DNA from 2 places in the Pseudomonas sp. SJZ080 genome. Region 2 is predicted to be linked to the other one. Evidence: riboswitches for the same ligand, from Rfam matches in the RefSeq annotation. Region 2 holds a riboswitch; the other holds the start of a gene.

Region 1 (6,236 bases), on a different contig from region 2:
CGGTTCGGGCTCGGCACGGCGGCACCGGCGCGTCCCATGACTTTCTTCATGACCCAGCCTTTAACGCCTTTGCCGTCATCGGGTTTTGGCGGCGCGTTGGTTTCGGCGACGAGCACGTCACCGTTCGGCAGCACATACAGCCAGCGCGGGTGATCGAGGCCTTCGGCGAACGCCGCCACCTGAGTGCCCGCGGCGGCGATGGGTTTCGCACCGTCCGGCCAGCCGATCGCCGGGGCGATGTTCACCGTCGGGATCAGGGTTTTGTTCGGTTCGGGCAGTTTGGGCGACGGGCCGGTGCCGTCGGAGACTTGCAGTCTGGAGGTTTCGCCGCAGGCGACGAGCCCTCCGGCGAGGACGATGACGAGAACGAACGGGGGCTTGCGCATGCTGATCTTCCCTAAAAATGCAGTGACCTGATCAGTAGAGAAGCGCAAGCCCGCGATGGTTCAACCGTCAGCCGCGGGCTTCCTTGAACAGCACGGCGATGCCGGGGTGATAGTTGCCCGCTTCATTGCGCAACTTGCGATACGCGTAGGGGAAATACCAGGCGACGGCACAGGTGTGTTCCTTTTGCAGGTCGTCGACCATGTCCTGGAGTTCTTCCGGGGTAGCGCCGTGCTGGGCTTTTTGCGGTGCAACGAACAGGCAGCCGACTTTCAGGTCGCTGGCGTAGCTGATTCGCCTGGCGTCGCTGGTGATATCGGCCAGCGCTTGTGTCAGGTTCAGGCTGTTGACCCGCGGCCAGCGTTGCGTGGCTTGAAGGTAGGCACGCTCTTCGCTGGTGGCGATGAACAGGTCGGCGCGGGCGTTGCGTTCACCTTCCTCGTTCTGTTTGCGGCTGGGGGTCTGTTGCAGCGTGACCATTTCCGCCATCCACGCGGCGGCCGAGAGCAAGCCGAGGTTGGCTTTTTCGTCGTACCAGTAAGGCGTGTCATTATCGCCGCGCACGGCGTTATAACGGTCGATACAGTCAAACCAGCGTTCGAGAACCGGGCGCAGGAATTCCAGCTTCGGATTGCTGATGATCATGCCTTGCATGTGGCTTACCCTTGTTATTGTGATGTGGGGTTGTGGCTCTTTGATATCACTGCTGGAAGTGTGGCACAAGATTGGCGTCAGTAAATTGATCAGCGGCAGTTATTCGCCCGACGGCGTCCCGGCTTTAATTGACGCTCCACCCCCAACCCTCTAACCTTCGCGGCTTGTTTCAGGTGCTCTGTGACCTTGGTCGACAGAGTGAAACAGGGAAGCCGGTGAGTGCGTTCGTTCAATTCAGGAACAATCACGATTCCGGCGCTGCCCCCGCAACGGTAAATGAGTGAAGACTGAGCATTTTTGCCACTGTGTCGATACCGGCATGGGAAGGCGCGCAGTCAGGCGAAACGCCGCTCATGAGCCCGGAGACCGGCCTGATCCATCCAGCGGCATCACGGTGGGCGATGCCAGGCTTCTTGCCGTCTATTCTTGTGCCTGCCCGCCGTTATCCAGCCTCAACGGAGAGCTCCCCCATGACTGATACTCCCGATCGTGACGAACGCCATCTGGCGCGCATGCTGCGCAAAAAAGCCGTGATCGACGAACGCATCGCCAATTCGCCGAATGAATGCGGCCTGCTGCTGGTGCTGACCGGCAATGGCAAAGGCAAAAGCAGCTCGGCGTTCGGCATGCTCGCCCGCTCCATGGGCCACGGCATGCAGTGCGGCGTGGTGCAGTTCATCAAGGGCCGCAACAGCACGGGCGAAGAACTGTTTTTCCGGCGCTTTCCCGAGCAGGTGCGTTTTCATGTGATGGGCGAGGGCTTTACCTGGGAAACCCAGGACCGCCAGCGTGACATCGCCGCCGCCGAAGCCGCCTGGGCCGTTTCCCGTGAATTGTTGCGTGATCCGTCGGTCGGTCTGGTGGTGCTGGATGAATTGAACATCGCCCTCAAGCACGGTTACCTCGATCTTGATCAGGTGCTCAGCGACTTGCAGGCGCGTCCGCCAATGCAGCACGTGGTCGTCACCGGCCGCGGCGCCAAGCCGGAAATGATCGAACTGGCCGACACCGTCACTGAAATGGGCGTCATCAAGCACGCCTTCCAGGCCGGGATCAAAGCGCAAAAAGGCGTCGAGCTGTGAATCAGCCCCGTCATTGCCCGGCGGTCTTGATTGCCGCGCCGGCCTCCGGTCAGGGCAAGACCACCGTCACTGCCGCGCTGGCCCGTTTGCATCGCAATCAGGGGCGCAAGGTGCGCGTGTTCAAATGCGGCCCGGACTTTCTCGATCCGATGATTCTCGAGCGCGCCAGCGGTGCGCCGGTCTATCAACTGGACATGTGGATGGTCGGCGAGCAGGAAAGTCGTCGACTGTTGTGGGAAGCCGCCGGCGAAGCGGATCTGATCCTGATCGAAGGTGTCATGGGCTTGTTCGACGGCACGCCTTCCAGCGCTGACCTGGCGCGGCATTTCGGTGTGCCGGTGCTCGGGGTGATCGACGGCACGGCGATGGCGCAGACCTTCGGCGCGCTGGCGTTGGGGTTGGCGAAGTATCAGCCGGACCTGCCGTTCGCCGGAGTGCTGGCCAACCGTGTGGGCACTTTGCGCCATGCGCAATTGCTTGAAGGCAGCCTCACTGAAGGCTTGCGCTGGTACGGCGCGTTGTCCCGGGAAACCGGGATTGAATTGCCGAGTCGGCACCTCGGCCTGGTCCAGGCCAGTGAATTGAACGATCTCGATCTGCGCCTGGATGCGGCGGCCGATGCCTTGGCCAGCAGTTGCGAAGTCGCGCTGCCACCCGCAGTGGAATTCGCTGCGCCGGACGTGATCGCCGCCGAGCCGTTGTTGGCCGGTGTGCGAATTGCCGTGGCCCGCGACGAAGCCTTCGCATTCACCTACGGCGCAAGTCTGGACTTGCTGCGAGCCATGGGTGCCGAGTTGCTGTTTTTCTCGCCGATCCGCGACGCGCAATTGCCGGAGGCTGACAGCCTCTATCTGCCGGGCGGTTACCCGGAGTTACACCATGTGGCGCTGGCGCAGAACGCCCCGATGCTCAATGCCATCCGCGCTCACCACGCGGCGGGCAAGCCATTGTTGGCCGAGTGTGGCGGGATGTTGTATTTGCTCGATTCGTTGACCGATGTCGAAGGTACTCGCGCAGAGCTGGTCGGTTTGCTGGCCGGTGACGCGGTGATGCAGAAACGGCTGGCGGCACTGGCGTTGCAGGCGGTCGAGTTACCCGAAGGTTCGCTGCGTGGGCATACCTATCACCATTCGTTGACCAGTACCGAACTTGAGCCGATTGCCCGTGGCCTGAGCCCTAACGGCGGGCGGGGTGCGGAAGCGGTTTATCGTGAGGGACGGATGACGGCTTCCTACGTGCATTTTTATTTTCCGTCCAATCCGACGGCTGTTGCCGCGTTGTTTGCGCCTGACCGTGAGGACGCCATCGCGAACACGTCGAATCGTCGCACCGTCGCTCCCACACTGGATCACCTAACCCCTGTGGGAGCGGGCTTGCTCGCGAAGAGGCCATGACCGACAACGCATTCAGTCCGGCCGAACGGGAGGCGGTGTATCGCGCGATAGCCGAGCGCCGAGACATGCGCCACTTCAGCGGTGGCACCGTCGAACCCGAGTTGCTCCGGCGCCTGCTCGAAGCCGCGCATCAGGCCCCAAGCGTCGGCCTGATGCAGCCCTGGCGATTCATCCGCATCAGCGATCGCGCCCTGCGCGGAAAGATCCAGTTGCTGGTGGAAGAAGAACGCATCCGCACCGCCGAAGCCCTCGGCGAACGCACCGACGAATTCATGAAGCTGAAAGTCGAAGGCATCAACGATTGCGCAGAAGTGTTGGTCGCCGCGCTGATGGACGATCGTGAACGCCACATTTTCGGTCGCCGGACCTTGCCGGAAATGGACATGGCCTCGCTGTCCTGCGCAATCCAGAACCTGTGGCTGGCGTCCCGTGCCGAAGGACTCGGCATGGGCTGGGTCTCTTTATTCGAACCGCAAGCCTTGGCCGATCTGCTGGGGTTGCCCGTCGGAGCCAAGCCCTTGGCGATTCTTTGCCTCGGGCCGGTCAAGGAATTCTATCCGGCGCCGATGCTGGTACTCGAAGGCTGGGCGCAGGCGCGTCCGCTAAGTGAATTGCTGTATGAGAATTTTTGGGGAGTGAGTCAATGAGTGTGGCGTTGTTGAGTATCGCCGCAGTTGCGCTGGATGCGCTGCTGGGTGAACCCAGGCGCTGGCATCCGCTGGTGGCGTTCGGCCGTTTTGCCGACCGCATCGAACAACGTTTCAATGGCGGTGGACGCGGCTGGCGCAGCCACGGCGTTACCGCCTGGGTGATCGCGGTCGTGCCGCTGACCTTGCTCGCCACGGCTTTTTCCTGGGCGCCTTATGTCGGCTGGATCGTCGAGATTCTCGCGCTCTATTGCGCGCTCGGCATGCGCAGCCTCGGTGAACACGTCACGCCTGTGGCGAAGGCGCTGCGCAGTGATGATCTGGAGGAAGCGCGCACGCGTGTCGGTTACCTGGTCAGTCGCCAGACCAGTGAACTGGATAAAACCGAAGTCGCTCGTGCCGCCACCGAATCCGTCCTGGAGAACGGCAGTGACGCGGTGTTTGCCGCGCTGTTCTGGTTTGCCGTGGCCGGTGCGCCCGGCGTGGTGCTCTACCGATTGAGCAATACGCTGGATGCGATGTGGGGTTATCGCAACGAGCGCTTCGAACGTTTCGGCTGGGCCGCAGCGAAGATCGACGACGTGCTCAACTATATTCCTGCGCGACTGGTCGCATTGACCTACGCGCTGTTGGGCAAAACCCGACTCGCCCTGAAATGCTGGCGCACCCAGGGCCCGACCTGGGACAGCCCGAACGCCGGTCCGGTGATGGCCGCCGGTGCCGGTGCGCTGGGCGTCGAGTTGGGCGGGGCGGCGATTTATCACGGCGAATTGCATCAGCGTCCGCCGTTGGGCGAAGGCGTGCCGGCGGATGCCGACTCCATTGACCGTGGCTGGCAATTGGTCCAGCGCGGGGTATGGTTATGGCTGCTGATTCTTTGCGTGGGGGCTGAATTCTATGCTTGAACACGGTGGACGGTTGCGCAAGGCCGCGCTCGAATACGGCATCGCCGAAGCCGATTGGCTTGACCTGTCCAGCGGCCTCGCGCCCTGGGCGTTTCCAGTCCCGGACATTCCGTTGCGCGCCTGGGCGCGATTGCCGGAAAGCGATGACGGGCTGGAACAAGCAGCTTGCGATTATTACGGTGCCGCGCAGGCGCTGCCGGTGGCCGGTTCGCAAATGGCGATCCAGTTGCTGCCGCGTTTGCGTCGGGTCGGCAAGGTCGGCGTGCTGTCGCCGTGTTACGCCGAGCACGCCGAAGCGTGGCGCCGTAATGGCTACGTCGTGCGTGAAGTAATGGAGCAGGAGGTCGACTTCTTCCTCGACAGCCTCGACGTGCTGGTGGTGGTCAACCCGAACAATCCCACGGGCCTGAGCCTGACTCCGAGTCGTCTTCTCGATTGGCATTCCAGACTGGCCCAGCGCGGTGGCTGGCTGGTGGTGGACGAAGCGTTCATGGACAACACACCCCAACTGAGCCTGGCGCCGTGTGCCCATCAGGTCGGTTTGATCGTGTTGCGCTCTTTCGGCAAGTTTTTTGGTCTGGCCGGTGTGCGGTTGGGGTTCGTGCTGGCGGAGCGCAAGCTGCTCAAATTGCTCGCCGAGCAAGTCGGGCCCTGGGCCGTCAGCGGACCGACTCGGGTGTTGGGCCAAGCCTGTTTGCAGGATACCGAAGGCCATGCCAGGCAACGCGTGCGTACCGAACAAGCCAGCGAACGTCTGGCGGTGCTGCTGGAAAAACACGGTTTCAAACCTCAGGGTGGTTGTGCGCTGTTTCAGTGGCTGACCACCGATCGCGCCGAAGAACTGCATGAGTTCATGGCCCGGCACGGCATTCTGCTGCGCTTGTTCACCCACAACAGCAGCCTGCGTTTCGGCTTGCCTGGCGAAGAAGCCGACTGGACCCGACTCGATCAAGCGTTCGATGCCTACGCCAAGGAAACCCGATGACTACGTTGATGGTGCAAGGCACCACCTCCGATGCCGGTAAAAGCACACTGGTGACGGCGCTGTGTCGCTGGGTCACGCGCCAGGGCGTACGCGTCGTGCCGTTCAAGCCTCAGAACATGGCGCTCAACAGTGCTGTGACCGCCGACGGTGGCGAGATTGGACGTGCGCAAGCGGTGCAGGCGCAG
Region 2 (6,236 bases):
ATCACCGCTGCACAGGATCACCAGCTCGGCGGGGGTTTGTCCAAGGTCGGCAATGTTGTCGTCCGACACGAAAGCGCCGGGCTGGGTCCTGAGCAGGTGCATGGGTTAAACGCTGAGCGCGGCGCGCAGTTGCACTTCGAGTTGCGCGGCGTCCAACTCCTGACCGATCAACACCAGACGCGTGGTGCGCGCTTCATCAGTGCCCCACTGACGATCGAAGTGCTTGTCGAAACGCGTGCCCACGCCCTGGATCAACAGACGCATCGGTTTGTTCGGGATGGCGGCGAAGCCTTTGACCCGCAGAATGCCGTGCTTGACCACCAGTTGGGTCAGCGCGTCCAGCAGCAGGCTTTCGTCGGCTTGTGGCAGTTCGATGGAAATGGAGTCGAACGCGTCGTGATCGTGATCATCTTCGCCTTCATGGTGGTGATCATGATGGCTGTGACGGCTGTCGATGTGCTCTTCGGAACCGGCGCCGAGGCCGATCAGCACGTCCAGTGGCAGGCGACCGCTGCTGGCTTCGATGACTTTCACCGCCGGCGGCAGTTCTTCGGCGACTTCCAGGCGTACGCGAGCCAGGTCTTCCGGGCTGATCAGGTCGGCCTTGTTGAGAATCACCAGGTCGGCGCTGGCCAGTTGGTCGGCGAACAGTTCGTGCAGGGGCGATTCGTGGTCCAGGTTCGGGTCGAGTTTGCGCTGGGCGTCGACCTGATCCGGGAAGGCCGCGAAAGTGCCGGCGGCAACAGCCGGGCTGTCGACCACGGTGATCACCGCGTCAACCGTGCAGGCGCTGCGGATTTCCGGCCACTGGAAGGCTTGCACCAAAGGCTTTGGCAGGGCCAGGCCGGAGGTTTCGATCAGGATGTGGTCAAGGTCGCCGCGACGAGCGACCAGTTCGCGCATCACCGGGAAGAATTCTTCCTGGACGGTGCAGCACAGGCAGCCGTTGGCCAGTTCGTAGACCCGGCCGTTGGCTTCTTCTTCGGTGCAGCCGATGGAACATTGCTTGAGGATTTCGCCGTCGATGCCCAGTTCGCCGAACTCGTTGACGATCACCGCAATGCGGCGGCCCTGAGCGTTGTCCAGCATGTGCCGCAGCAAGGTGGTTTTGCCCGAGCCGAGGAAGCCGGTAACGATGGTGACGGGGAGTTTGGCCAGTGTTTTCATCGGATGCCCTTTGGCAAGGTGGCGGGCATACGGGACGACGACCGCTGCAACGAATGCGCGCGCGGAAGATTTCGCCACCGGATCACCCCGCCCGGTTGTAGTGAGAATTCGTGTCGAGGCAGGTCTCCTGGCTGACGGTGTGCCAGTCGCTGGACTGGCGTTTGCTGCGCCTTCCCGCGGGCTCCAGGGCTGGAGCGTGCAGTGGCGTGGCAGCGAACATCACCGTTCACAGTTGCGGGGGCAGCCGCGGCATCGACCGCGTTCCCTTCTTAGCTTCGGCAAACGCCGAAGAACCTCGAAAGCGCAAGGCTACGCATCGTCTTGGGGCGGGTCAATGTCTGTAGGCGCTGACGAAGGCTGCGATCTTTTGATTTTGCTTTTAAAAAACAGGATCAAAAGATCGCAGCCTTCGGCAGCTCCTACAAATCATCATTTCAATCCCAATTGAGAACCCCTGCCAATTGACGCCCAACCCCTGCCCATGCTCTCCTACGCACCTTGTTACGGGTGCCCTTCACAGGGTGAAACGGGAAACCGGTGAATCATGTGCTTTACTCAAAGCCATGTCAGTCCGGTGCTGCCCCCGCAACGGTAAGCGAGCGAAGCGTCAGATCCACTGTGCCAGCAGTTAGGCATGGGAAGGTGACGCTTGCAGGTTTCGGCTGACGCCCAAGCCCCTCGCGAGCCCGGAGACCGGCCCGCAACACAAAGTGACGTTCTGTTCACTGAATAACAAACCCGCGGTGGGCGGGCGCTGTTTGAATCTCTGCGAGCCCGATTCGCAGGGATCTTCCATGCGCTCTATTCACCCGCTGACAGACCAGAGGGAAGCGCCATGTCGATCATCAGCAGCACCGGCCACAGCACCGCCAGCACCACAACAACCCTGAGCCAACGCCTGACCGCCGCCGTGTGTGCGTCGATTCTTGGCGCGTGCCTTGTGTATTTCGCCGGTTTTTCGCACATCGAAGCAGTGCACAACGCAGCGCACGATACCCGCCACAGCTCTGCCTTCCCGTGCCATTGAGACCTGCCGACATGATCAAGCGTATTGCGCAAACCGCGGGTTTCACCGGGCTGCTGGCCGCCCTGTTGCTGACTCTGCTGCAAAGTTTCTGGGTCGCCCCGCTGATTCTGCAGGCTGAGACTTACGAAAAATCCGAGCCGGCTGCGGTTGAAGTTCACGAACACGCCGCCGGTACCGCCGCTCACACCCATGATGCCGAAGCCTGGGAGCCGGAAGACGGCTGGCAGCGCGTGCTGTCGACGACTGGCGGCAACCTGGTGGTGGCTGTCGGTTTCGCGCTGATGCTCGCCGGCCTCTACACCTTGCGTGCGCCAACCAAAACCTCCCAGGGTCTGCTTTGGGGTCTGGCTGGTTACGCGACGTTTGTACTGGCGCCGACCCTGGGCCTGCCACCGGAACTGCCGGGCACTGCCGCGGCGGACCTGGCACAACGGCAAATCTGGTGGATCGGCACTGCAGCGTCCACCGCTGTCGGCATCGCGCTGATCGTGTTCAGCCGCCACTGGCTGATGAAGATCCTGGGTGTGGCGATTCTCGCCGTTCCTCACGTCATCGGTGCGCCGCAACCGGAAGTGCACTCGATGCTCGCGCCGGAAGCCCTGGAATCCCAGTTCAAAATCGCTTCGCAGCTGACCAACGTGGCGTTCTGGCTGGCCCTTGGCCTGATCAGCGCCTGGTTGTTCCGCCGCAAAAGCGATGGCCAATACCACGCATGACGGATACCGGCACAGCGCCGACTTTGGTGGTCGGCCTGGGCTGCCAGCGCGGCTGCCCCGTCAGCACGCTGCGGGCGTTACTCGATCAGGCATTACAGGCGCATCAAATCGGACTTCACCAGATCAAGGCCCTGGCCAGCATCGACCTGAAGCGCGACGAGCCTGGCCTGATCGAACTCGCCGCACAACTCGCGCTGCCCTTGATGTACTTCAGCAGTGAGCAACTGGCTGGTTATCAACCTCAACTCAGCCACCGCTCGGACATCGCTTTTGAGCGCACCGGCTGCTATGGCGTAGCGGAAAGCGCCGCCCTCGCCCTCGCAGAACAACTGGCTCAGGCACCGGCAAAACTGTTGATCTCACGACAAAAATACGCCCAGGCGACCCTGGCATTGGCCAGCGCTGCGTAAAATCCTCGATAATCCCGCCCTCGATCATGAGCAATCTTCATCTGTAGCTTTGCCCAGACCCTTTTTCTGACAGGAAACGACGATGACCGTCTACTTCATTGGCGCAGGTCCCGGCGACCCGGAACTGATCACCGTCAAAGGCCAGCGGCTGATCCGCAGTTGCCCGGTGATCATCTACGCCGGCTCCCTGGTACCTGCCGCGGTGCTGGAAGGCCATCGCGCCGAACGGGTGGTCAATAGCGCCGAACTGCACTTGAAACAGATCATCGAACTGATCAAGACCGCCCATGCCAATGGCCAGGATGTGGCGCGGGTGCATTCAGGCGACCCAAGTCTTTATGGCGCGATTGGCGAACAGATTCGCTACCTGCGCGAACTCGATATTCCGTTTGAGATCATTCCCGGTGTCACCGCCACGGCGGCCTGCGCGGCGCTTTTGGGTGCGGAGCTGACATTGCCGGACGTGTCACAGAGCGTGATTCTGACTCGCTACGCTGACAAGACTGTGATGCCCGCGGGTGAAGAGTTGGGGAGTCTGGCGCAGCATGGGGCGACCATGGCGATTCATTTGGGGGTCAATCATCTGCAGAAAATCCTCGTGGAATTGCTGCCACATTACGGCGCGGACTGCCCGATTGCGGTGATCCATCGGGCGACCTGGCCGGATCAGGATTGGGTAGTAGGAACGATTGCGGATATTGCCGGGAAGGTCGAGGCGAAGGGGTTTCGGCGCACGGCGTTGATTCTGGTGGGTCGGGTGTTGGGGAGCGATCACTTCAGTGAGTCATCGCTGTATCGCGCCGGGCATGCGCATTTGTATCGACCGTAGGGCCCCATCGCGAGCAAGCCCGCTCCCACATTAAATCTTCAGCGAACACAACATCTGTGAACGACGGCGAACAAATGTGGGAGCGGGCTTGCTCACGAAGGCGTCAGTGAAATTCACCCATAAAAAAACGGCACTCACGGGTGCCGTTTTTTCGTTTCTGCAGCGAACACCTTAGTAGTAGGCGTTTTCTTTCTGCGTATGGTCGGTCACGTCGCGAACACCTTTCAGTTCGGGAATGCGCTCGAGCAAGGTGCGCTCGATGCCTTCACGCAGGGTGACGTCCGCCTGGCCGCAGCCTTGGCAACCGCCGCCGAACTTCAGCACGGCGATGCCGTCATCAACCACATCGATCAGGCTGACCTGACCGCCGTGGCTGGCGAGCCCCGGGTTGATTTCGGTTTGCAGGTAATAGTTGATGCGCTCGTTGACCGGGCTGTCGGCGTTGACCATCGGGACTTTGGCGTTTGGCGCCTTGATGGTCAGCTGGCCGCCCATGCGGTCGGTGGCGTAGTCGACAACCGCGTCGTCCAGGAAAGCTTCGCTGAACGAATCGATATAAGCAGTGAAGCTTTTCAGCCCCAGCGCGGTGTCTTCGGGTTTTTCTTCGCCCGGCTTGCAATAGGCAATGCAGGTTTCGGCGTATTGGGTGCCAGGCTGGGTGATGAAGACGCGGATGCCGATGCCCGGGGTGTTCTGCTTGGAGAGCAGATCAGCCAGGTAATCGTGGGCGGCGTCGGTGATGGTAATAGCGGTCATGGAAACTCCTCGCAGGCTTGGGCGCAGTTTACGCCAATCATCGCGCCGTACAAAGTCCTAGTATTTTTGTCGGGAAAGCGCCAGTTCGCCGCGATCAGGCAGTTCGCCGCCAATCCGCGCTTTAAGCCACCGATAGCTGCTTTTTTCCACCCATTCGTAACTTGCCCACGACGCCACGCCAATGGTCGCAACGCAAACGGTGAACATGACGTAGGGGTTTACGCCATAACGTTGTGCGACAAAACCTCCGGCAGACAGCACCAACACGTGCATCAGGTACATCCGGCGGTTCTCGAAAAAGCGTTCCAGCGCCATGCACGCCAGCGCCAGCAATGGCAACCATAAAACGGGTTTGATCCAGCCACGGCGGTAGGTCATGCCGATGGCAATCCCCAGCAGAAACTCATAAACAATGTCCGAACGGTAAAACTCGCTGATCCAGCCGTAACCGGTCCACGCCTGGCACACTGCAAACAGCAGCGCAGCGACGATCAGCAACCGTGCCTGCAAACGGAACAGCAACGCCCGGGACAGAAACCGCCCCGGCGGCAGCGACTTGCCCTCGGTGGACAGGAATATCACCAGACCACTGATAACGAAGAAGACATCAACGCCCACCGCGCCTTTGTCGATGAACATCTGACCGATCGGCCCACCGTCCAGGCCGAGAGAGCGCGCAGTGCCTGTACCGAAATCAACATCGACCGCCCTGCAAACCACCGCATTTCCCTTGTAGGAGCCGGCTTGCTGGCGATGGCGGCGTCACGTTCAACATCAAGGTGACTGCGAGGAAGCCATCTCCAGCAAGCCGGCGCCTACAGGGGATCGGCGGTATCCATGAAACTGGGACACCGAGCCCTCATCAAAAGTCGATCAAAGATTCTCGTAGCGGTTCATGTCCAGCACGCCCTCTTCCACCGGGTCGGTTTCGTGGACGTACGTGCTCAGGTCATGGAAATAAAACCAGAACTGCGGATGGCTGCGGCGAATCCCCCAGCGTTCGACGATTTTCTCGAAACGGTTGGCGTCCTTGGCATTTTCCATCGCCTCCACAAACGCTGGCACTTGCCCGGCGGGAATGTTGAACATGAAGTTCGGGTAGCTGCTGAGCACGCCGGGGAAAATGGTCAGGGTATCGAGCCCTGGCTGATAGCGCAGCGACTCGCCCAGCAGAAACGCCACGTTGCTGTGCGCGCGGTTGCGCAACAGACTGTAAACCTCACGCTTGCCGCTCTTGGCCTCAATACGCAACATCGTTGCTTCCGGCAGTTGATCGATCACCTTGAGGCCCGCTGCCGGGCGCGACGTCAGGCGGCTCAAGGCCTGCTCGG

The links. Region 2 has a riboswitch for cobalamin ahead of FBY04_RS03845 (CbtB-domain containing protein). Riboswitches for the same ligand answer to the same signal wherever they lie in the genome.
Region 1: another riboswitch for cobalamin. It lies ahead of cobO (cob(I)yrinic acid a,c-diamide adenosyltransferase); the one in region 2 lies ahead of FBY04_RS03845 (CbtB-domain containing protein).

The regions. Positions count from the first base shown of each region.
Region 1 is NZ_VIUK01000006.1:1,115-7,350, forward strand. It holds gene FBY04_RS10370 (sorbosone dehydrogenase family protein) at 1-386, opposite strand, end outside; gene FBY04_RS10375 (hypothetical protein) at 454-1,038, opposite strand; cobalamin riboswitch at 1,193-1,428, shown strand; gene cobO (cob(I)yrinic acid a,c-diamide adenosyltransferase) at 1,509-2,120, shown strand; gene FBY04_RS10385 (cobyrinate a,c-diamide synthase) at 2,117-3,514, shown strand; gene bluB (5,6-dimethylbenzimidazole synthase) at 3,511-4,161, shown strand; gene cbiB (adenosylcobinamide-phosphate synthase CbiB) at 4,158-5,066, shown strand; gene cobD (threonine-phosphate decarboxylase CobD) at 5,059-6,051, shown strand; gene FBY04_RS10405 (cobyric acid synthase) at 6,048-6,236, shown strand, end outside.
Region 2 is NZ_VIUK01000002.1:298,140-304,375, forward strand. It holds gene cobN (cobaltochelatase subunit CobN) at 1-102, opposite strand, end outside; gene cobW (cobalamin biosynthesis protein CobW) at 106-1,167, opposite strand; cobalamin riboswitch at 1,267-1,480, opposite strand; cobalamin riboswitch at 1,656-1,884, shown strand; gene FBY04_RS03845 (CbtB-domain containing protein) at 2,003-2,194, shown strand; gene FBY04_RS03850 (CbtA family protein) at 2,206-2,910, shown strand; gene FBY04_RS03855 (cobalamin biosynthesis protein) at 2,907-3,320, shown strand; gene cobM (precorrin-4 C(11)-methyltransferase) at 3,403-4,149, shown strand; gene nfuA (Fe-S biogenesis protein NfuA) at 4,321-4,905, opposite strand; partial or broken gene FBY04_RS03870 (hypothetical protein) at 4,963-5,606, opposite strand; gene FBY04_RS03875 (fatty acid cis/trans isomerase) at 5,779-6,236, opposite strand, start outside.